3 regions of the Mesorhizobium sp. WSM4871 genome follow, and region 1 is predicted to be linked to each of the others. Evidence: predicted binding sites of a transcription regulator. Region 1 holds the regulator's gene; each other region holds the start of a gene.
The links. Region 1 encodes PhoB, which activates phosphate uptake and scavenging genes when phosphate is short. Its sites were predicted from a motif close to TGTCATNNANCTGTCAT; they were not measured.

Region 1 (7,244 bases):
AATGGTTCGGTGAAGCCGCATTCGCGTGCTCATTATCATGGCTGGTGGGCCTTCCTGCTCGCAGTCCTGCCTGCCGTTTTGCTGCTTGCGGCCTGGACTATCGGCTCGTCCTTCTACCTCGACCGGCACATTCATGCCGCTCTGCCCGAGCGTACCGTCGACAGCAAGGTTGCCAGCGAGGCGCTCGACGTCAGCTTGGTGAAGAGCCTCGCCAAGGGCCTGCGCCAGCTCGATGCGAACGCCACGCTGCCCACCACATTCGCCGAACTGCAGCCGACGCTCGCCGCCAAAGGTGTGGCGCTGGCAAGCGATACACAGGACTACATGATTCCGATCGCCGTCGAGGCGAATGCGGTGCAGAGCCGGCTCGGCCTGTTCGGTGCGGTCATTACACTTGCCCTGTCGATTGCCGGCTCCGTCTACGCGCTCAGGCAAATCGCGCCGCGCGCCAGGGCGCGCAACAATGTCGAGAAGCTGATGCTATGGGGGCTGCTCGCCGCCTCCACCATCGCCATCCTGACCACGGTCGGCATCGTGCTCTCCATGCTGTTCCAGACGATCACTTTCTTCGAGAGCGTCTCGCCGATGAGTTTCTTCTTCGGCACCGTCTGGGATCCGCGCTTCGCCGCGGCCGGGTCGGGTGGCAGCCAAGGTCAGTTCGGCCTGATCCCGCTTCTCGCCGGCACGCTCTACATCGCCGCCGTTGCGCTTCTGGTCGCGGTGCCCGTCGGCCTGATGTCGGCGGTCTACATGGCCGAATACGCAACGCCCAGGGTACGCTCGGTGGTCAAGCCGGCGCTGGAACTGCTGGCCGGCATACCGACCATCGTCTACGGCATCTTCGCCGTGGTCACACTCGGCCCGTTCCTGCGCGACCTCTCCGCCGCGCTCACCGGCGGCTCGCCCTTCATCCAGGGCCAGAGCATCTTCACCGCTGGCCTCGTGATGGGCGTCATGCTGATCCCTGTCGTGTCGTCGCTGTCCGACGACATCATCACCGCGGTGCCGCGCGCCATGCGCGACGGTTCGCTCGGCCTCGGCGCGACGCGTTCGGAGACGATCAAGCGGGTGATCTTGCCGGCGGCGCTTCCAGGCATTGTCGGCGCCATCCTGTTGACGGCCTCGCGCGCCATCGGCGAGACGATGATCGTCGTGCTCGCGGCGGGCGTCGCCGCCAATCTCACCGTCAACCCATTCGAGGCGATGACGACCATCACCGTCAAGATCGTCAATCAGCTGACCGGCGACCTTGAGTTCAATTCGCCGCAGACGCTGGTCGCCTTCGCGCTCGGCCTGACGCTGTTCGCGCTGACGCTGGTGATGAACATCGTCGCGCTCTACATCGTGCGCAAGTACCGGGAGCAGTACGAATGACCGACATCTCCATGGATACGATGGTCCGGGCCGCGGCTCATCCGCGCCGCGACATCGGATTGAAGGCCCGCTATGCCGCCGAACGCCGGTTCCGCATCTACGGCGTGGTGGCGATTTCCGTCGGTCTGGCGTTCCTGGCCATCATGCTCATCACCATCGTCTCGAAGGGCTACACCGCCTTCTGGCAGACCACGGTGACGCTGCCGATCAATTTCGACGAGAAGGTGATCGATCCCTCCAACAAGCGCGCGACCGACCCGGGCGTTCTGGTCAGGGCAAACTATCCAAAGCTCGCCGAAAACGCGCTGGTCGCCAAGCTCGGTATCAATCCCGACGACAAGCCGATGATCCGGAGGCTCAAGGGCTTTCTGTCAGAGGGTGCGCGCGTCCAGTTGCGCGACATCGTCGCCGCCGATCCGTCGGTGATCGGCACGACGCGCGACGTCAACATCCTCGCCGCCGCCAATCTTGATTCGGCCTTCAAGGGACAGATCGACCTCAGTGTCGAGGAAGCGCGCCGCAAGGTCTCGGACCAGCAGATCGCCTGGATGAACAAGCTCAAGGCGGACGGCGCCATGGCCGAGCATTTCAACACCGGCCTGTTCACCTATGGCGCCTCCAGCCGTCCGGAAACCTCCGGCATGGGCGTGGCGATCATCGGCTCGTTCTACATGATGATAATCGTGCTGCTGCTGGCGCTGCCGATCGGCGTTGCCGCCTCTATCTATCTGGAGGAGTTTGCCAAGAAGAACCGCTTCACCGACCTGATCGAAGTCAACATCAACAATCTCGCTGCGGTGCCGTCGATCGTCTTCGGCCTGCTCGGTCTTGCCGTCTTCATCAATTTCCTCGGCATGCCGCGTTCCGCGGCTTTCGTCGGCGGTCTGGTGCTGACGCTGATGACGCTGCCGACGATCATCATCGCGACGCGTGCCGCCCTGGCCGCCGTGCCGCCGTCGATCCGCTCCGCTGCGCTCGGCCTCGGCGCTTCCAAGATGCAGATGGTGTTCCAACATATTCTGCCGCTGGCCGCTCCAGGCATCCTCACAGGCACGATCATCGGCCTGGCGCGCGCGCTCGGCGAAACCGCGCCGCTGCTCCTGATCGGCATGGTGGCCTTCGTCGCTGACTATCCGAAGACGCCCTTCGATCCGGCGACTGCGCTGCCGGTGCAGATCTACATGTGGGCGAATGAGGCCGAACGCGCTTTCGTCGAGCGCATGTCGGGCGCCATCATCATTCTGCTCGTCTTCCTCATGGCCATGAACATCACCGCGATCGTGCTTCGGCGTCGGTTCGAGCGGCGCTGGTAGAAAAAAGGCATTTTGGTATGAACATCATGACCGAACAGTCTCTTGAAAATGCAGTGGGCGAAAAAATGAGCGCCAAGTCGAACGAAGTCATCAAGATGCGCGGCGACAAGGTCGGCGTCTTCTATGGCGAGAAACAGGCGCTGTTCGACGTCAACCTTGACGTGCGCCTGAACCAGGTGACGGCGCTGATCGGCCCCTCCGGCTGCGGCAAGTCCACCTTCCTGCGCTGCCTCAACCGCATGAACGACACCATCGACTCGGCGCGGGTAACCGGCAAGATCACCCTCGACGAAGAGGATATCTACGACAAGAACATCGATGTCGTCGAATTGAGAGCCCGCGTCGGCATGGTGTTCCAGAAGCCCAACCCGTTCCCGAAGTCGATCTACGAGAATGTCGCCTATGGCCCGCGCATCCACGGGCTGGCAAAGCGCAAGCAGGACATGGACCAGATCGTCGAATCCAGCTTGAAGAAGGCGGCGATCTGGAACGAGGTCAAGGATCGCCTGCAGGAGCCCGGCACCGGTCTTTCCGGCGGCCAGCAGCAGCGTCTGTGCATCGCGCGCGCCATCGCCGTGTCGCCGGAGGTGATCCTGATGGACGAGCCCTGCTCGGCGCTCGATCCGATCGCCACCGCTCGCGTCGAGGAGTTGATCGATGAGCTGCGCCAAAACTATACGATCGTCATCGTCACCCACTCGATGCAGCAGGCAGCGCGCGTGTCGCAGCGCACGGCGATGTTCCATCTCGGCTACCTGGTCGAAGAGGGCGCGACCGACAAGATGTTCACCAATCCCGACGACCAGCGCACCCAGGACTACATCACCGGCCGCTTCGGCTGAGCGGTTGCGACCACGCATAGAAGGACAGGATCATGGGTGAACATCATACGGTTGCGTCTTTCGACGAGGATCTCGGAGCGATCAGCAAGCTGATCAGCGACATGGGCGATCTAGCCCGCTCGATGGTCAGCGGCTCGACCAAGGCACTGCTGAACTCGGACAACACGCTGGCGCAGCGCGTCGTTTCCGACGATGCCATCATGGATGCGCGCCAGCGCGAGCTGGACGATCGCGCCATCACGCTGATCGCCAAGCGCCAGCCGATGGCCAATGATCTGCGCGCGGTGGTCGGCTCGATCCGCATGGCCGGTGATCTCGAGCGCATCGGCGACCTTGCCAAGAACATCGCCAAGCGCGTCGGCACCGTCGGCCTCAGTGTCACGCCGCGCGACCTGTCGCACTCCATCGACGCGATGGCGCAACTGGTGCTGATCCAGGTGCAAGGCGTGATCGAGGAATATGCCGCAAAGGACGCACCGGCACTCGCCAAGCTCAGGAACGAGGACGAGCGCATCGACGTCAAATACACCTCGGTGTTCCGCGAACTCCTGACCTACATGATGGAGGATCCGCGCAACATCACCGCCTGCACGCATCTGCTGTTCTGCGCCAAGAACCTCGAGCGCATCGGCGACCACGTCACCAACATCGCCGAGAACGCCTATTATGTGCTGACCGGCTCGCAACTGCCTGCCAATCGTCCGAAGCAGGACGAGACGGCGATGTCGGCGCCGGCGGCATGACAGGGGCGACCGGTTAATGATCGCGCCACGCATCATGGTGGTGGAGGACGAGGAGCCGCTGGGGGTACTGCTCCGCTACAACCTCGAATCCGAAGGCTACCAGGTCGAGGTGGTGACGCGCGGCGACGAAGCCGAGATCCGGCTGCAGGAGAACGTGCCCGATCTCCTGGTGCTCGACTGGATGGTGCCGGCGGTTTCCGGCATCGAGCTCTGCCGGCGGCTCAGGATGCGTCCGGAAACCGAGCGGCTGCCGATCATCATGCTGACGGCGCGCGGCGAGGAGAGCGACCGCGTGCGCGGCCTTTCCACCGGCGCCGACGACTATCTGGTCAAGCCGTTCTCCACGCCGGAATTCATGGCCAGGGTCAAGGCGCTGCTGCGCCGCGCCAAGCCGGAAGTCCTGTCCAGCGTGCTCAAGGTCGGCGATATCATGCTCGATCGCGAATCGCACCGGGTCTATCGCAAGAAGAGCGAGATCCGGCTCGGACCGACCGAATTCCGCCTTCTCGAATTCATGATGCGACATCCCGGTCGCGTCTTCTCGCGCAGCCAGCTGCTCGACAATGTCTGGGGCGAGACGATCTACATCGACGAGCGCACGGTCGACGTGCATGTCGGCCGGCTGCGCAAGGCGGTCAACAATGGCCGCATGCCCGATGTCATCCGCACCATCCGCGGCGCCGGCTACGCGATCAGGGAAGATTAGGGCGCCGCTACCGAGTTCAGGCCACGTCCTTCTTTCCGGCCTTCACCTGGATGCCCGGCGCGAAAATCTCCTGGTCGACGAAACTCAGCGCCCGCATGGCGCAACCTTCGCGGATCAGCGGCAACTCATTCGGCTCGGTGTCGAAGGAGATCGATCCCGAATGCTGACCGCCGGCAGTCTGGGCGATGGCTTGGCGCAGCGCCGGCTCGATAAGATCGAAGGCCCCGGCGCTGACGCCGACCATGGCGACGGGCGCGGGATCGATCAGCGCGAACAGGCTGCCGAGGCCGAAGCCGAGCGCTTCGCCGGCCTTACGGTAGGCTTCCCTCTCCGGCCCGTCCGCCGCGCGCGCACGGGCGGCCAGTGCCCGCATGTCGGCGTCGCTGACATCGGCGACCGGCTCGGCGTCCTCACCCATCTGTTTCGCATTGCGCCAGATGGCGTAATTGCCGGCATAGGCCTCGATGCAGCCGCGCCGCCCGCAGCGGCAGAGCGCGCCGCCCGGCCGATGGATCATGTGGCCGAATTCGCCGCCCGAGGAATGGGTCCCGGTGAACAATTCGCCCTTCAGCACCAGCCCCATGCCGATGCCGTGCGAGAGCAGGATGGCGACGAAGTCGTCGCGATAGCGGTCCGGGTCGCGCCAGCGCAGCGCCACCGCCATCATGTTGCAGTCGTTCTCCATGGTGGCGGGAATGCCGAACTCGGCTTCCAATATGTCGGCGAAGGCGATGTTCGTCAGCGGCGTGATCGGCGACCACAGCATGGCGCGGGCCTGGGAATCGGTGATGCCCTGGATTGCCAGCGCGATGCGGGCGACGCTGCGGACATCGAGGTCGGGATCTTCGAGCCGGCGCCGCACAATGGCGACGCATTCATCGATCAACTCCTCGCGCGACATGGTCAGCGTGTCCAGCCGGCGCTGCTCCTCGGCGACCACCTGTCCGGCATAGTCGATGACGGCGACCGAAAGGAAATTCAGCGACAACACGACAGCCAGCACCGCCGCCGCTTCCGGATTGAGGGCGAGGCCGACCTGCGGCCGGCCGCGTTTCAAGGAAACGGCCTCGCTTGCCTTGCTCTCCCTCAGGATGCCTTCCCCGATCAGGTCGGAAGAGATCGCCGATATGGTCGAATGACTGAGGCCGGTGGTCGCGGCGATCTCCGTCCGCGACGGCTGGCCGGCGCGGCGCACGGCCGAAATGACCATCGCCCGGTTGCGCCGGCGCAAATCGTCGTGGCGGATTCCGACCGACATTTTCTCCTCCCTATTGCCTCCTCCCTTGCCGCGGCCGCTCATAAAATCGGCAGTCGTCGGCAATGTCCGACAAATACTGTCAGAAGGGCACGGTTCTGTCATTATTTATTCCGAGGCTCGAAAAAATTCGACACGACATCAAAATCCATCAGAATCGATGTTGACAGCGTCCGGGTGTTGGATCAGTATTTTTTCGAGGCTCGAAAAAATAGAGCCTTTGTGCCGGCCTTTGGGTCAGTCTAGTCACGCCATACGTGGCGCAGGGAGGATATCATGAAGAGATTCGCAGCCGCCATCCTGGCGGGTGTCGCCATGTCGCTGACGCTTGCGTCGGTCGCGCAGGCGAAGGACAAGGTCATCGGCGTGTCGTGGTCGAACTTCCAGGAAGAGCGCTGGAAGACGGATGAAGCCGCGATGAAGGCAGCCATCGAGGCCGCCGGCGACAAGTATATTTCCGCCGACGCGCAGTCCAACCCCGGCAAGCAGCTCACCGATGTCGAGAGCCTGATCTCCCAGGGCGCCAACGCGCTGATCATCCTTGCGCAGGATGCCTCGGCCATCGGGCCGGCCGTGCAGAAGGCGCTGGACGAAGGCATTCCGGTCGTCGGCTACGACAGGCTGATCGAGAACAAGGACGTGTTCTACCTGACCTTTGACAACAAGGAAGTCGGCCGCATGCAGGCCCGCGAAGTGTTCAAGGTCAAGCCGGAAGGCAATTACGTCTTCATCAAGGGCTCGGGCGCCGATCCGAACGCCGATTTCCTGTTTGCGGGCTCGATGGAAGTGCTGAAGGACGCAATCGACAGCGGCAAGATCAAGAATGTCGGCGAAGCCTATACGGACGGCTGGCTCCCCGCCAACGCCCAGAAGAACATGGAACAGTTCCTGACCGCCAACGACAACAAGGTCGATGCGGTGGTTGCAGCCAATGACGGCACCGCCGGCGGCGTCGTCGCGGCTTTGACGGCGCAAGGCTTGGCTGGCTCTGTTCCGGTCTCGGGCCAGGAT
Region 2 (7,244 bases), on a different contig from region 1:
GGTCGACGACATCGATATTTTCGACGCGGCATTGCCGACCAGACGCTCGACGGCGCCGAGTTCGATCGTATCGGCCATGGTCGAAGTGCCGTGCGCGTTGATGTAGTCGACATCGGCGGGCGTCAGCCTGGCCCGTTTCAGCGCCGCCGTCATGCAGCGGAAGGCGCCGTCGCCGTCTTCGGCGGGTGCTGTGATGTGATAGGCATCGCCGGTCAGGCCGTAACCGGTGACCTCGGCATAGATCCTGGCGCCGCGCGCCTCGGCATGTTCGAGGGCTTCCAGCACGACGACGCCGGCGCCCTCGCCCATGACGAAGCCGTCACGGTCGCGATCATAAGGGCGCGAGGCCGTTTGCGGAGCGTCGTTGCGCTCGGTGGACAGCGCCCGGCAAGCGGCGAAGCCGGCGAGCGAAAGCCGCGTCACCGGTGCCTCGGCGCCGCCCGCGACCATGACGTCGGCATCGCCCCACATGATCAGCCGGGCGGCATCGCCGATGGCATGGGCGCCAGTGGAGCAAGCGGTGACCACGGCGTGGTTGGGGCCTTTCAGCCCATGCCGGATCGAGACCTGGCCGGAGACGAGATTGATGATCTGGCCGGGGATGAAGAACGGGCTGATGCGGCGCGGACCGCGCTCCTTGAGAATCATCGCGTTCTCGGCGATGCCTTCGATGCCGCCAATCCCGGAACCGATCAGCACGCCGGTGGCACACTGCTCCTCATGCGTCTTCGGCGTCCAGCCGGAGTCCTTCAGCGCCTCGTCGGCGGCCGCGATCCCGTAGAGGATGAAGTCGCCGATCTTGCGCAGTTCCTTCGGCTCGAGAACGGCCTCCGGATTGAAGGTGGCGTTCTCGCCGTTGCCACGCGGAATGACGTGGGCGATCTTGCAGGCAAGATCCTCCACTTCGAACTCGGTGATGCGCTTGGCGGCGCTGCGGCCGGTCAGGAGTTCCTTCCAGCTATGCTCGAAGCCCATGCCGAACGGCGAAAGCAGCCCCAGGCCCGTGACGACGACACGCCTCATCGCAGGTGCTCCAAGGTGATGCCTGCGGAAAGCTTCAGGCCGAGGCCTTGTCGATGTACTTCACGGCATCGCCCACGGTCAGGATGGTCTCGGCCGCATCGTCGGGAATTTCGACGCCGAACTCTTCTTCGAACGCCATGACGAGTTCGACCGTGTCGAGACTGTCCGCGCCCAGATCATCGATGAAGCTCGCCTGCTCCGTCACCTTGTCGGCATCGACGCCAAGGTGTTCGATGACGATCTTCTTGACGCGCTCTGCGGTGTCACTCATTTGGGCATCCTCGTCTTTTGTTTGTCTGTCTTCGTTAGCGGGCGGAATGCCGCTAATCAAGCTGAAAGATGGTCCCGGCGGATACGCAACGCCACCGGGCCGGTTTTTGCCCGAACCGCCGGGTTGCGGGCCGCATTACACGAAAAATGGCTTAGGTCCAAGCCGAAATGGGGGGTTTTCCCGCAACTGTTAGATCATCGCCATGCCACCGTTAACATGGATGGTCTGACCGGTGACGTAGGCTGCCTCGTTGGAAGCAAGGTAGGCTACGGCGGAAGCGACTTCGGCGCTGGTGCCCATGCGCCGTGTCGGGATTGCCGCCATGATCGCCTCTTTCTGCTTGTCGTTGAGCTTGTCGGTCATCGCCGATTCGATGAAGCCCGGCGCGACGCAATTGACGGTGATGTTGCGGGTGGCGATCTCCTGCGCCAGCGACTTGGAAAAACCGATCATGCCGGCCTTGGAGGCGCAGTAATTGGCCTGGCCTGGATTGCCGGTGACGCCGACGACCGAGGTGATGTTGATGATGCGGCCGTGCCGGCGGCGCATCATCGGATGGGTGAGTTCGCGGGTCAGCCGGAACACGGCGGTCAGGTTGACCTCGAGCACGCTGTCCCAGTCGGCGTCCGCCATGCGCACGAACAGCCCGTCCTTGGTGATGCCGGCATTGTTGACGAGAATGTCGATGCCTTCGAGATCGGCCTCTGCCTTCTGGCCGAGCGCCTTGACCTCGTCCCGGTTCGAAAGATTGGCTGGAAACAGTTTGACCCGGTCGCCGAGTTCGGCGGCCAGCGCCTCGAGTTTCTCGATACGGGTGCCATGCAGGCCAACGATGGCGCCTTGCGCATGCAGCACCCTGGCGATCGCCTCGCCGATGCCCCCCGATGCGCCGGTGACGAGCGCCTTGCGGCCAGTCAGTTCGAACATTTTTTGTCTCCCGATCTTCAGAGAGCACCCTTCACACGGGTGCGTCCAAATCGCCAGCGGATTATGCCAGCGCCGCCAGCGTCGCCTCGACATCAGCCGCCGTGCCGATAGCGCCGGTGGTGATGTCGCGGTTGATGCGGCGCGCCAGTCCCGACAGCACCTTGCCGGCGCCTATTTCATAGAGCGTTGTAACGCCGTTGGCGCCGAACCATTCCACCGTCTCGCGCCAGCGCACACGGGCGACAACCTGCTCGACCAGACGCCGGGCGATCTCGTCCGGATCGCTGGTCGGGGTGACAGTGACGTTGGAGATGATGGGAACCACGGGCGCGGCTTTCGCCACCCCGGCCAGCGCCTCGCGCATGATCTCGGCCGCCGGCTTCATCAGCGCCGAATGGAAAGGCGCCGAGACCTGCAGCATCAGTACCCGCTTGGCGCCTTTTTCCGTGCATAGTCTTGCCGCCAGTTCGACCCCGGACCTGGCGCCGGAGATGACGAGTTGGCCACCGCCATTGTCGTTGGCGATCTGGCAGACTGACCCGCTGGACGCCTCTGCGCAGGCGGCTTCGACGTCAGCCTGTTCCAGCCCGATGATCGCCGCCATGGCGCCCTCGCCGGGCGGCACCGCCGCCTGCATGGCGTTGCCGCGGATGCGCAGCAGCCGGGCGGCGTCGGCGATCGAAACGAAACCGGCGGCGGCAAGTGCCGAATATTCGCCGAGCGAATGTCCGGCGACATAGGCGACCTTGTCCTTCAGCGAGAAGCCGCGCGATTCCAGCGCCCGGATCGCGGCAAGCGAGACCGCCATCAGCGCCGGCTGCGCATTGGCGGTAAGCGTCAGCGTTTCTTCCGGCCCCTCCCAGATCAGCCTCGACAGGTTTTCGCCGAGCGCGTCGTCGACCTCTTCGAAGATCTTCCGCGATTCCGGAAATGCTTCGGCGAGATCCTTACCCATGCCGACAGCTTGGCTGCCCTGTCCCGGAAAGGTGAATGCAACGGCCATATGCGGCTCCCAGAGGCTGGTTTTCCCTGCCTGTGACCAAGGCGGCCGGGCAAGTCAAGCCCGCGATGGGCCGATCCGCGCCGGTTTCGGCACAACGGAGGCGGCCGAGCGCCTGTTCCAAAAGGCTTTTTGGCGATCACTCATGATGAAAATCGCTCACGAATCGTTTGCTGGCTCTTCTTATTTTCGCCACAGGCGCTAGCTTTTCGTGACAGTACGATGACATTTCAGTGAAGCTAATGTTACGGGCCGGGGAAAGATCAAGGTGGCAAGGATTAGGAAGAGCGCGGGCAAGGCTGCGCCACAGTTTCTGGAAGGCGATCCGTCCACCGGCTATCTGCCGGGGCGGAAAGGGCCGGTTATCCGCTATGGCCTGGCCAGCCTGCTCGCCGCCACCATCCTGGTGTTTGCGATCGAATTGATCGTGCGCGGCGATTTCGCCGGCACCGTTTCCTTCTTCCTGCAGCCATTCAAGCCGGGCTGGACCACCATCATCATCTTCGCGCTGGTGCTGGTCGGCCTCGACGCCGTGCTCGGCCGCAGCCACCAGAGCCTGATGATCGTCGCGCCGCTGGCGCTGGCGCTGGCCTTCGTCGGCCATCAGAAATCGCATTATCTCGGCGACCCGCTCTATCCGACCGATTTCCTCTATTCGCGCCAGATCGTGGCGCTGATGCCGCTTCTGGTGCGCGATCGCCCGGGAACCGCCATCGCCATGGCGGTCGGCATCATCGGCGGCCTGTCGCTGCTCGTCTATGGCTGGCGGCTATGGCGCCGGCGGGTGCCGGCACTCAGCCACAAGGGCCGCCTCGCCCGGTTGGCGCTGACGGTGCCACTGCTCGCCTTTTTCGTCTCGATCATGGATTATGCCACCTTCTCGTGGACCCGCGACCGGCTGCAGATCATCCCGATCATGTGGGACCAGAAGGAGAATTACGCTTCCAACGGCTTCGCGCTTGCCTTCGCGCTCAATGTGCCGATGGCGCATGTCTCGGCGCCGGCAGGCTATTCCGACAAGGCGATCGCGGCGATCGACAGGCCCGGTGTGAAGGCCACGATGCCGACAGAGAAGCCGGACATCATCGTCGTCATGAGCGAATCCTTCTGGGATCCGACCAAGCTGCCGGGCGTCACCATCACGCCCGACCCGATCCCCAATGTACGAGCGTTGCGCTCGGGCTACATGTTCTCGCCGGAATTCGGCGGCATGACCGCCAACATCGAGTTCGAGGCGCTGACCGGCTTTTCCAACGCCTTCCTGCCGGCAGGCAGCATTCCCTACCAGCAATATGTGCGCTCGCCGACGCCCTCGCTGGCGACCTTCCTGAAAAGCGAAGGCTACCGGGCACGCGCCATCCATCCCGGCACCAACTGGTTCTGGAACCGGGGCGCGGTCTACGCCGATTTCGGCTTCAACGACTTCAAGTCGGAAGAGACTTTGCCGCCGATGCAAAAGCGCGGGCCGCTGGCATCGGACGCGTCGATGACCGACGAGATCATCCGCGAGGCCGACGCCAGCGCCGATCCTGTCTTCTTCTTCGCCGTCAGCCTGCAGAACCACGGGCCCTACGAACCCTATCGCTACTACAATCCGACCCACAAGGTGCAGGCCCCGATCAGCCAGTGGGCGCGTGAATCGCTGTTGAGCTACACGGAAGGCTCTTCGGACGCGGACCGCGGCCTTGAGCGCCTCATAGAATGGGCCAAGAAACGCGAGCGGCCCACGGTCATCGCCTTCTTCGGCGACCATCTGCCGCCGCTTGGCCCGGTCTATGTCGAGACCGGCTTCATGAAGGACAATGTCGCGCCGCGCAAGGAGGCGGCCGACCAGATGCTGCAGCATCACCAGACGCCGCTGGTCGTCTGGTCGAATCGCACGGGTCCGGCCGAGGACATGGGCGCGGTGAGCCCAGCCTTTCTGCCCTATCATATCCTGACGACCGCCGGGATCAGCCATCCCTACTACACCGGCTTCCTTGGCCAGATGCGAGAGCGCTACCGCGTCGTCGACCGCAATTTGTTGCTGACGCCGACGGGCGAAGCCGTCCCCGACTGGGCACGGCAGAAGAACATCGACCCGGCCATCAACAATTTCCGCCTGCTGCAGTACGATATGATGTTCGGCAAACGGCGCGCGGCGCCCGACTTCTTCCCCGAAACGGTGAACAAGCTCGGCCCGCATACGAGCTGAGCGCCATACCGTCCGCGCAGCGGCCGATTTTCCGCTTGCCCTTGCCTTCCGGCCGGATTGCTGTATAGACGCCCGCAATCTGCCGGTCCTTGCTGGGGGCTGAACGGAGGGCCGGAGGTTTTTTCGAAAACCTTCGCGTGAAGCCAGAAGCGCTTCCGCCTCCCGTGTCTCCGCTCTCGACCGTCTCGTGATGCTCCTTTCTTCCCCGCTCCAGCGGGTCAGAGAAGTTGCAGAGGCTTTTGCCGCCGGGAACCGGGAGAGAAACGAAGAAAGGCAAAGAACTATATGGCTCTCTACGAACATGTGTTTCTTGCCCGGCAGGACCTCTCGCAGCAGCAGGTCGATGCGCTTGTCGAACAGTACAAGGGCGTCATCTCAGCAAATGGCGGGTCCGTCGGCCGGGTCGAGAACTGGGGACTGAAGTCCCTCACCTACCGGGTCAACAAGAACCGGAAGGCCTACTACACGCTGATGGACATCACCTGCCCGCCGGCCGCGCTCAACGAGATGGAGCGCCAGATGGGCCTGTCCGAGGACGTGCTGCGTTTCCTCACCATCAAGGTCGATGCGCATGAGGAAGGCCCGTCGGCGATGATGCAGAAGCGCGAAGAGCGCTCGGAGCGCGGCGGCTTCGGCGACCGTGATCGCGGCCCGCGCTCATTCGGCGACCGCGATCGCGGCGACCGTGGCGATCGTCCGCCGCGCAGCTTCGGCGACCGCGACCGCGGCGACCGTCCGCCACGCAGCATTGAAGGGGGTGCAGAATAATGGTCGACATCAATCAGATCCCGACCCGGCGCCCGTTCCACCGTCGCCGCAAGACCTGCCCGTTCTCCGGCGCCAACGCGCCCAAGATCGACTACAAGGACGTTCGTCTTTTGCAGCGCTACATTTCCGAGCGCGGCAAGATCGTGCCGTCGCGCATCACCGCCGTCAGCCAGAAGAAGCAGCGCGAGCTCGCCAAGGCGATCAAGCGCGCCCGCTTCCTCGGCCTGCTGCCTTACGTGGTTCGCTAAATCTTTAGAAGCGGGCGGTTCGCCGCCCGCTTTTTTTCACCGACCGTGACGGGCACAGCCGGTTCGAGCGTCAAATCCCGAGTTGGATTTCGGAAGAAATCCTAACTGCCGACAGGCAGGACAGCGACACCAGCGCCAAGGCGCTCAAGCTTCCTGACCTGTTCCGATGAATTCGGCGTCCGCGCCTAACCTAAAGGAACAAAACCATGGAAGTCATTCTCCTCGAACGCGTTTCCCGCCTCGGCCAGATGGGCGATACCGTCAAGGTCAAGGACGGGTTTGCCCGTAATTTCCTGTTGCCGCAGGGCAAGGCGCTGCGCGCCAACGAAGCCAACAAGAAGAAATTCGAGGGACAGCGTGCCCAGCTCGAAGCCCGCAACCTCGAGCGCAAGTCGGAAGCCACGCAGGTTGCCGAAAAGCTCGACGGCAAGAGCTTCATCGCCGTGCGTTCGGCCGGTGAAACCGGCCAGCTCTACGGTTCGGTTTCGACCCGCGACATCGCCGAGCTGCTGACAGCGGAAGGTTTTTCGGTCAACCGCAACCAGATCCTGCTCAACCAGCCGATCAAGGCCATCGGCCTTACCAATGTGGCGATCGCGCTGCATCCGGAAGTCGAGGTCACCGTCACGCTCAACATCGCCCGCACGGCCGACGAAGCCGAGCGCCAGGCCAAGGGCGAGACGCTGACCACCGCCGAAGCCATCTATGGCGAAGACATCAACGACAATGCGCGGCCGGAAAATTTCTTCGACCCCAATGCCGAATTCGAAGGCGAGGAAGACAACGCCTGATTGCGTATTGCGGGGGGCCCCA
Region 3 (7,244 bases), on a different contig from region 1:
TATGTCTTAGGCAATCCGCCGTTTATCGGCGCAAAATATCAGTCAATCTTGCAACGCTCGCAGGTCCGTAAAATAGCAAAGCTCGGGGGCGCTGGTGGCACACTGGACTATGTCGCCTCGTGGTTCCTGAAGGCCGGCGCTTACGTCCAAGACGGTAAAGGCAAAATAGCTTTCGTCTCCACCAATTCCATCACTCAGGGCGAGCAGGTAGCACAATTTTGGCCGCTGATATTCGATCGCCACAAACTCGAGATTGCGTTCGCTCATAGAACCTTCGTGTGGGGTTCGGAAGCCCGCGGCGCTGCGCATGTCCACGTGGTCATTATAGGCCTGACGCGCGCAGACATGGAGCCGGAGACGAAGCGCTTGTTTTCGTACGCCGATATCAAGGCTGATCCGGTTGAGAGCCGGCATAAGGTGCTGTCGCCTTATCTCTTCGATGCCGGTGTAGTGACAAATAGGCATTTGCTTGTGAAGGGGTCTCGGCACGCAATCAACGGCGCTCCGTTACTAAAGAGTGGAACACAGCCGATCGACAACAGCGAATACATTTTCGATCAAGCGCGTAGAGAGCAGCTAGAAGACGACGAACCAAACGCATTGCAATATCTTCGCCCGTATGTTGGAACCACCGAGTTCCTTTCCGGATATTGCCGCTGGATTCTGTGTTTGCAAAATGTATCGCCGAACGAACTAAGAGCACTACCGAACGTAGTTTCACTGATGCGCAATGTCCGCGCTTTTCGGAAGAAAAGCACCAGAAAGGGAACACTTGCAATTGCAGAAAACCCGCGGCGTTTCAACGTAGAGATATTTCCAGATAGCTCTTTCTTGGTTATTCCTAAATACGGATCGGAGAGGCGGGAGTATTACCCTTTGGGTTTTTTGGACCCTCCGTACGTCCCGAGTGATCTTATATTTATACTTGAGAACGCCAGTCATGTACATTTTGGCATTCTCCAATCCGCAATTCATATGGCTTGGTTGCGTCAAATCGGCGGGCGTATGAAAAATGATCCGCGCTATTCAATTGACGTAGTTTACAATACCTTCCCTTGGCCGGAGATGAATGAGACACAGAAGAAAATGATCGCCGCCTTGGCACAGAATGTGATAGATGCCCGCGCAAATTTTCCAAACTCCACGCTAGCGGACATGTACGATCCGGACTTCATGCCACCAAAGCTTCGGAAGGCGCATCAGGCGCTCGATCTCGCTGTTGACCGCCTCTACCGCCGTATGGCTTTCACTTCTGAGCGTGAACGGGTCGAGCATCTCTTTGGCCTGTACGAGAAGATGGTTGCTCCTATGGAGGCCGCCGCGAAAGCAAAGGTAACAAAGAAACGCACAGCAAAAGCTGCTGCCGAGGTTTTAAGTTCGCCGGGCGTGGCGTAACCTAAAAAAGCCGGCGCCGCCCCTCATCCGCCTGCCGGCACCTTCTCCCCGTGAACGGGGAGAAGGGAGCAATCCCTCCACCGCCACCCAACCGTTTCTTAATCTGTCTTCGCTACACCCAAAGCCTGAAAAAGAGGCGGAAAACGGAGAGTATTGGGTGCGCTTTTCCGCGGCGACGACAGCCGGGCGGTTCCTGCCGCAGCGCCTTGCGCTGCGCGTAAAGCCGTTGCTTGGCCGCATCGACGCCGTGCTGTTCACCGCCGACGAGCGCGGCGAGGCCGGGCGCATGTCGCTGATTGCCTTCTCCGTGCGCATCGTCAGCGCCGTCATCGCCTTCGTCAGCCAGGTGCTGATGGCGCGCTGGATGGGCTCGTTCGAATACGGCATCTTCGTCCTCGTCTGGGTGACGATGGTCATCGTCGGCAACCTCGCCTGCCTCGGTTTCCACACCTCTGTCATCCGCTTCATTCCCGAATACAGCGAGCGCGGCATGCTGGCCGAGTTGCGCGGCATCGTCATGACCAGCCGCCTGTTCGTGCTGATTGCCTCCACCGCGATCGCCGCCCTCGGCGCGCTCGGCGTCTGGCTGCTCTCGCCCTTTATCGAAAACTACTATGTCGCGCCCTTCATCCTCGGCCTCATCCTGCTGCCGATGATCGCCATGTCCGACCTGGTGCAGGGGCTGGCGCGGGCGAATTCCTGGGCGCTGTTCGCGCTGTCGCCGACCTTCCTGATCCGGCCGGTGCTGATCCTGGCCTTCATGGCGCTGATGCTTTTGCTGGGCTACGCGCCCGACGCCAGGACCGCGATCTTCGCCGCCATCGCCGCCACCTACGCCACCACGATCGGCCAGCTGCTTAGCGTGACGTCGCGCATCGACAAGAAGATCCCAGCCGGCCCGGTGAAGGTGCATTTCGCGCAATGGTTCATCGTGTCGCTGCCGATCTTCCTGGTCGAAAGCTTCTTTTTCCTGCTCACCAATGCCGATGTGCTGATGGTCGGCGCCTATATGGATCCCGACGACGTCGCCGTCTATTTCGCGACGGTCAAGACGCTGGCGCTGGTGCATTTCGTCTATTTCGCGGTCAAGGCCGGCGTTGCCCAGCGCTATGCGCAGTTCACCCATGGCGAACCGGAAAAGCTCGCCGCCTTCGCCCGCGAGACGGTGTCGTGGACCTTCTGGCCGTCGCTCATCATGGCGCTGGTGGTGCTGGTGCTGGGCGAGCCGATGCTGATGCTGTTCGGCCCTGAATTCACATCGGGCTATCCGCTGCTGTTCCTGCTGGTCTTCGGCGTCGTCGCGCGCGCCGCCGTCGGCCCCTGCGAAAGCCTGCTCACCATGAGCGGCAACCAGAACATCTGCGCCGCCGTCTACGCCATGACGCTGGCCTTCAACATCGGCCTCAATGTGGTGCTGATCCCGCTTTTCGGCCTGTGGGGCGCCGCCATGGCCACCGCCTTCGCCATGATCTTCGAGGCGGCCGCATTGTCCTTCACGGTCTGGCGCAAGCTCGGCATCGTCATGGCCATTTTCATGCCCGCAAAAGGAGCCGCGTAATGGCTGCCATCCCCTTGCTCGAGGAAACCAGCGGCGGCCCGGCCGGCGCCATGGTGTCCGGCCTCGCCGGGCTCGCCCGCGAAGCCGACCCCGCCCATGTCGAGATCCTCGCCAACAACCGTCCCGAGCGCAAGCTGGCGATCTATCCGGCCTCCGCCGGCTTCGACCTGGTCGAGGAACTGGATTATCTCTGCGCCCGCACGATCGAGCCCAACATCTTCTTCAACCCGCGCTTCCTGGCGCCGGCCATGCCGAGGCTGGAAGACCGCGAGGTGCGGCTGGCGGTGATCCGCGACGGCGACGAATACCGCAACCGGCTGCGCCTGCTGGTGCCGTTCTCGGTGGAGCGGCCGGGCGTGCCGCTCGGCGTCCCGGTCATGCGCACCTGGTCGAGCCCGTTCGGCCCGATCGGCACGCCGCTGGTCGACCGCGACGACCCGGTCGGCGTCATCGAGGATTTCTTCGCGATGCTGTCGCGGCCGCATCTCAAATTGCCGAAAGTCTTCGTCCTGCCCGACATCCGGCTCGACGGCCCGGTTGCGAGCCTCTTTGCCACCGTCGCCGAAACGCATGGCCTGACGCTGGTCATCACCGGCAAGGCCGAGCGCCCGGTGCTTGAAAGCAAGTTCGACGCCGAAGCCTACCTAAAGGCCTCCTTGCGCTCGCATCACTATCGCGAATTCCGCCGCCTGAAGCGTCGCCTCGGCGACCTCGGCAGGCTGGAGCACCAGGTGGCGCGCGGACCGGAAAACATCCGCCATGCCATCGAAAGCTTCCTGACGCTGGAGGTGGCGGGCTGGAAAGGCCGCGAACGCACCGCCATGGCCATCGACCGCTACCGCGCCGCCTTCGCCCGCGAGGCCGTGCACCGGCTGGCCGAACAGGATTTGTGCCGCATCCATTCGCTGACGCTGGACGAACGCACCATCGCCAGCCTGATCGTCTTCGTCGAGGCCGGCGTCGCCTACACCTGGAAGACGGCCTATGACGAGACCCTTGCCACCTATTCGCCGGGCACGCTGCTGATGATCGAGGTGACCAGGCAGCATCTCGACGACCCCAACATCATGATGACCGATTCCTGCGCCGTGCCCGACCACCCCGTCATGAGCCGGTTGTGGACGGAGCGTAAGCCGATGGGCACGCTGGTCATCGGGCTTTCGCCCGACGCCGACCGCCTCGCCCGCCAGGCGGCCTCGCAGCTGCATCTCTACCGCGAGACCCGCAACATGGCGCGCATCCTGCGCAACCGGATGAAGAGCTTGCTGGGACGGCGCTAGACCCGGATGACGATCTCAGGCAAAGATAAGCCATGAGCAACGAAATCTGGACAGCCTTCATCTACGGCATATTCGCCCTGGCGGCGATTGGCTGGCTGGCGGGCGCGTTCCTCGCCCGCAGCCCGAAGGCGGGTTTCGCCCTGCTGGGATACACTCTGGTCGTGCCGGCTGTTGGCGCGATGTTGATGGGCGTTTTCTGGCTATTGACCGCACTATGGGCTGAACCCGGCTGATCATCCGATCCTCCTTCGCCAAGGCTTCGGAGGACACTTCCTTCGGCCAATGAGCCCGGTGGCCTGCATCCCGAGGCTGATGAGCCCGGGTAGCCTGCCACTCGAAACTGATGAGCCTGGGTGGCCTGCCACCCGAAACTGATGAGCCTGGGTGGCCTGCCACCCGAAGCTCGAAGAGCGAAGGGTGGTGCCCCTAGCCGGGATCGAACCAGCACTCCTTGCGGAACTCGATTTTGAGTCGAGCGCGTCTACCAATTCCGCCATAGGGGCTCAGGCCGGGCGGCCTGGATGGGCGCGGACTATACGGTTGGAGGCCTGTTCGTCAACTGGCCAATTCGCGACCGCCGCGAAGCTGGCGTACGATCTCCAGGTCAGGCCCGGCTTTTGCAACGCTGCTGTTTCATTCGATCTGAAAGATTTCGCGGCAGCACTGGGCGCAATGGGCGGCCAAGCGCCTCCGACTGAAAGACCCTGGCGCCGAAATGTCCGGCGGCAGCGATCCCTGTCATCCAATCGTTAAGAAAAGTTAATAGGAAATAGGAGCGATCTTGTCCTCTTTGGCTGAGGCTTGCCGCCAGGGATATGATCTACTGATTTTTGACTGAAAGCCTCAGTTATTCACGTATTTTCGGTAGTATAAGCGGGGTCGAAACGATGTTTTCCGGAAGCCCGACAAGTATTGCACCGTCGCACGGCATATGGCCGAAACTCGTTGGTGGCGTCATCGCCCTTGCCGTCGCTTTGGCCGCTGCCTTGACCGGCCCCTCTGCCCGGGCCGAGCCCATCCGCGGCGCCGGATCGACTTTGGCCGCGCCGGTCATCGCCAAATGGGCAACCGCCTACAAGAATGCGCGCGCCGATGGCGGCGACTTCTTCACGCTGGACTGGACCGTCGACTATGAGCCGGTCGGTTCGCTCGCGGGCCTGATGCGGCTCAAGCAGCCCGAACTGGATTTCGCCGCCACCGACGTTCCGGTGCCGCCGGCCAATCTTGCCGGCAACGGCCAGAAACAATTCCCGATCGTCATGGGCGGTATCGCGGTGGTCACCAATCTGGAGGGCCTGCCGGAGGGCGGCTTGCGCCTTTCCGGTCCGGTTCTGGCCGACATCTATCTGGGAAAGATCAAGTCCTGGTCCGATCCCGCCATTCAGGCGCTCAATCCCGGCGTTGCCCTTGCCGATCTCGTCATCAGCGTTTTCCATCGCCAGGACGGTTCGGGCTCGACCCATATCTTCACCGAGTTCCTGTCGGTGAGCAGCGAGGAGTGGAAGACCAGGCTCGGCGCCGACACACTGATCGAATGGCCGCTTGGAACCGGCGCCGAAGGTACGCAGGCCCTTATCCGCGCCGTGGCCGCGACCAAGGGGGCGATCGCCTATGCCGAATACGGCCAGGTGCTTCGCGCGGGCCTGCCCTTTGCCGCGGTCCGCAACAAGGCCGGCAATTTCGTCAAGCCCGATCCCGCAGGCGTGCAAGCGGCAGCCACCTCCATCGCTTGGGGGGAAACGACCGATTTCTTCGCTTCCCTGACCGATCGCAGCGGCGATGCCGCCTATCCGATCTCCACGGCGGTGTTTGCGGTGGTCCAGGTTTCGGGGCGTTCAGAGCATCGCTATCGCCGCGTGCATGACCTTTTCAGGCTGGCCTTCACGCAAGGCGCGGGCGACGCCGCTGCACTCGGCTACGTGCCGTTGCCGAGCGCGCTCGTCGGCCAGATCGAGCAGTACTGGTCGGGACAGGCCCCTCTCGCGAACTGAGGGGAAACGAGGGCCGAAGCTCGGCGCCCGACCACTTCGGACAGCAACGGAAAACTTCGTGTCGGTGTCGCAATGGCGACTTGTTGGGGATAGCGTGAAATGGACATAGATATCTTCAAGGACATCCTCGTGCCGGTGATCGGCGGATTGGGCATTTTCATGCTCGGTCTGGACTTCATGGCAAATGGCATCCAGGCGCTCTCGGTCAACCGGATGCGCGCTTTTCTCGCCAAGGCGGCGGGAACGCCGATCAAGGGCGTGCTGGCGGGAACGCTGATCACTGGCGTCATCCAGTCGTCGACCGCGATGAGCGTCATGGTCGTCGGGCTGGTCAATGCCGGCGTCATCGCGCTGCGGCCGGCGATCAGCGTCATCATGGGCGCCAACATCGGCACCACGCTTGGCAACGGACTGATCGCCCTGCCGCTCGGCCCGCTTGGATTGATCCTGGCCGGCGTGTTCTCGCTGGTCTATTGCTTCGCCAAGAGCGAAAAGGTCAAGAACATAGCGCTCGCCTGCATGGGTTTCGCGCTGATCTTCTACGGCCTGAACCTGATGACCGGTGGCCTGCGCCCGCTGCGCAACCTGCCCGAAGTCATGTCGCTGCTGCAAACCCTCAAGGCTGATTCCTTCCTCAACCTTCTCAAATGCGTGTTCATTGCCGCCGGCGTCACCGCCATGATCCACTCGTCTTCGGCGACGATCGGCATTGTCATGGGCCTTGGCGCCGCCGGCATTCTCGACTGGACGACCGCCGTCGCCTTCTCGCTCGGCGCCGATCTCGGCACCACGATCACGTCGTGGATGGCCTCCCTCAATCTTTCGAAGAACGCCAAGCGGACCGCGTACGCGCACATATCGTTCAACATCATAGGCGTGTGCATCACCATTCCGCTGTTCTTCGTCTCCATCCAGGTCCTGGAATGGGCCATGCAGTTCTTCGGCGGCGATCCGGCCGTTCCGGTGATCGTCGACGGCAAGGAGACCTTTCCTCTGGTGCCGGTCGCGGTCGGCCTCTAC

Region 2: AC0L2H_RS20920 (LTA synthase family protein) is a predicted target of PhoB. The motif match lies at 3,433-3,449, and genes of this name have one in related genera.
Region 3: pstS (phosphate ABC transporter substrate-binding protein PstS) is a predicted target of PhoB. The motif match lies at 4,970-4,986, and genes of this name have one in related genera.

The regions. Positions count from the first base shown of each region.
Region 1 covers NZ_JBVVPU010000016.1:37,399-44,642, forward strand. The annotation lists gene pstC (phosphate ABC transporter permease subunit PstC) at 1-1,374, shown strand, start outside; gene pstA (phosphate ABC transporter permease PstA) at 1,371-2,687, shown strand; gene pstB (phosphate ABC transporter ATP-binding protein PstB) at 2,705-3,529, shown strand; gene phoU (phosphate signaling complex protein PhoU) at 3,562-4,272, shown strand; gene phoB (phosphate regulon transcriptional regulator PhoB) at 4,289-4,978, shown strand; gene AC0L2H_RS27735 (ROK family protein) at 4,995-6,236, opposite strand; gene xylF (D-xylose ABC transporter substrate-binding protein) at 6,510-7,244, shown strand, end outside.
Region 2 covers NZ_JBVVPU010000010.1:75,275-82,518, reverse strand. The annotation lists gene fabF (beta-ketoacyl-ACP synthase II) at 1-1,023, opposite strand, end outside; gene AC0L2H_RS20935 (acyl carrier protein) at 1,058-1,294, opposite strand; gene fabG (3-oxoacyl-[acyl-carrier-protein] reductase) at 1,484-2,221, opposite strand; gene fabD (ACP S-malonyltransferase) at 2,283-3,224, opposite strand; gene AC0L2H_RS20920 (LTA synthase family protein) at 3,490-5,415, shown strand; gene rpsF (30S ribosomal protein S6) at 5,701-6,183, shown strand; gene rpsR (30S ribosomal protein S18) at 6,183-6,431, shown strand; gene rplI (50S ribosomal protein L9) at 6,638-7,222, shown strand.
Region 3 covers NZ_JBVVPU010000013.1:28,588-35,831, forward strand. The annotation lists gene AC0L2H_RS24715 (class I SAM-dependent DNA methyltransferase) at 1-1,395, shown strand, start outside; gene AC0L2H_RS24720 (lipopolysaccharide biosynthesis protein) at 1,553-2,953, shown strand; gene AC0L2H_RS24725 (GNAT family N-acetyltransferase) at 2,953-4,233, shown strand; gene AC0L2H_RS24730 (hypothetical protein) at 4,266-4,466, shown strand; tRNA gene AC0L2H_RS24735 (tRNA-Leu) at 4,652-4,736, opposite strand; gene pstS (phosphate ABC transporter substrate-binding protein PstS) at 5,121-6,224, shown strand; gene AC0L2H_RS24745 (Na/Pi cotransporter family protein) at 6,324-7,244, shown strand, end outside.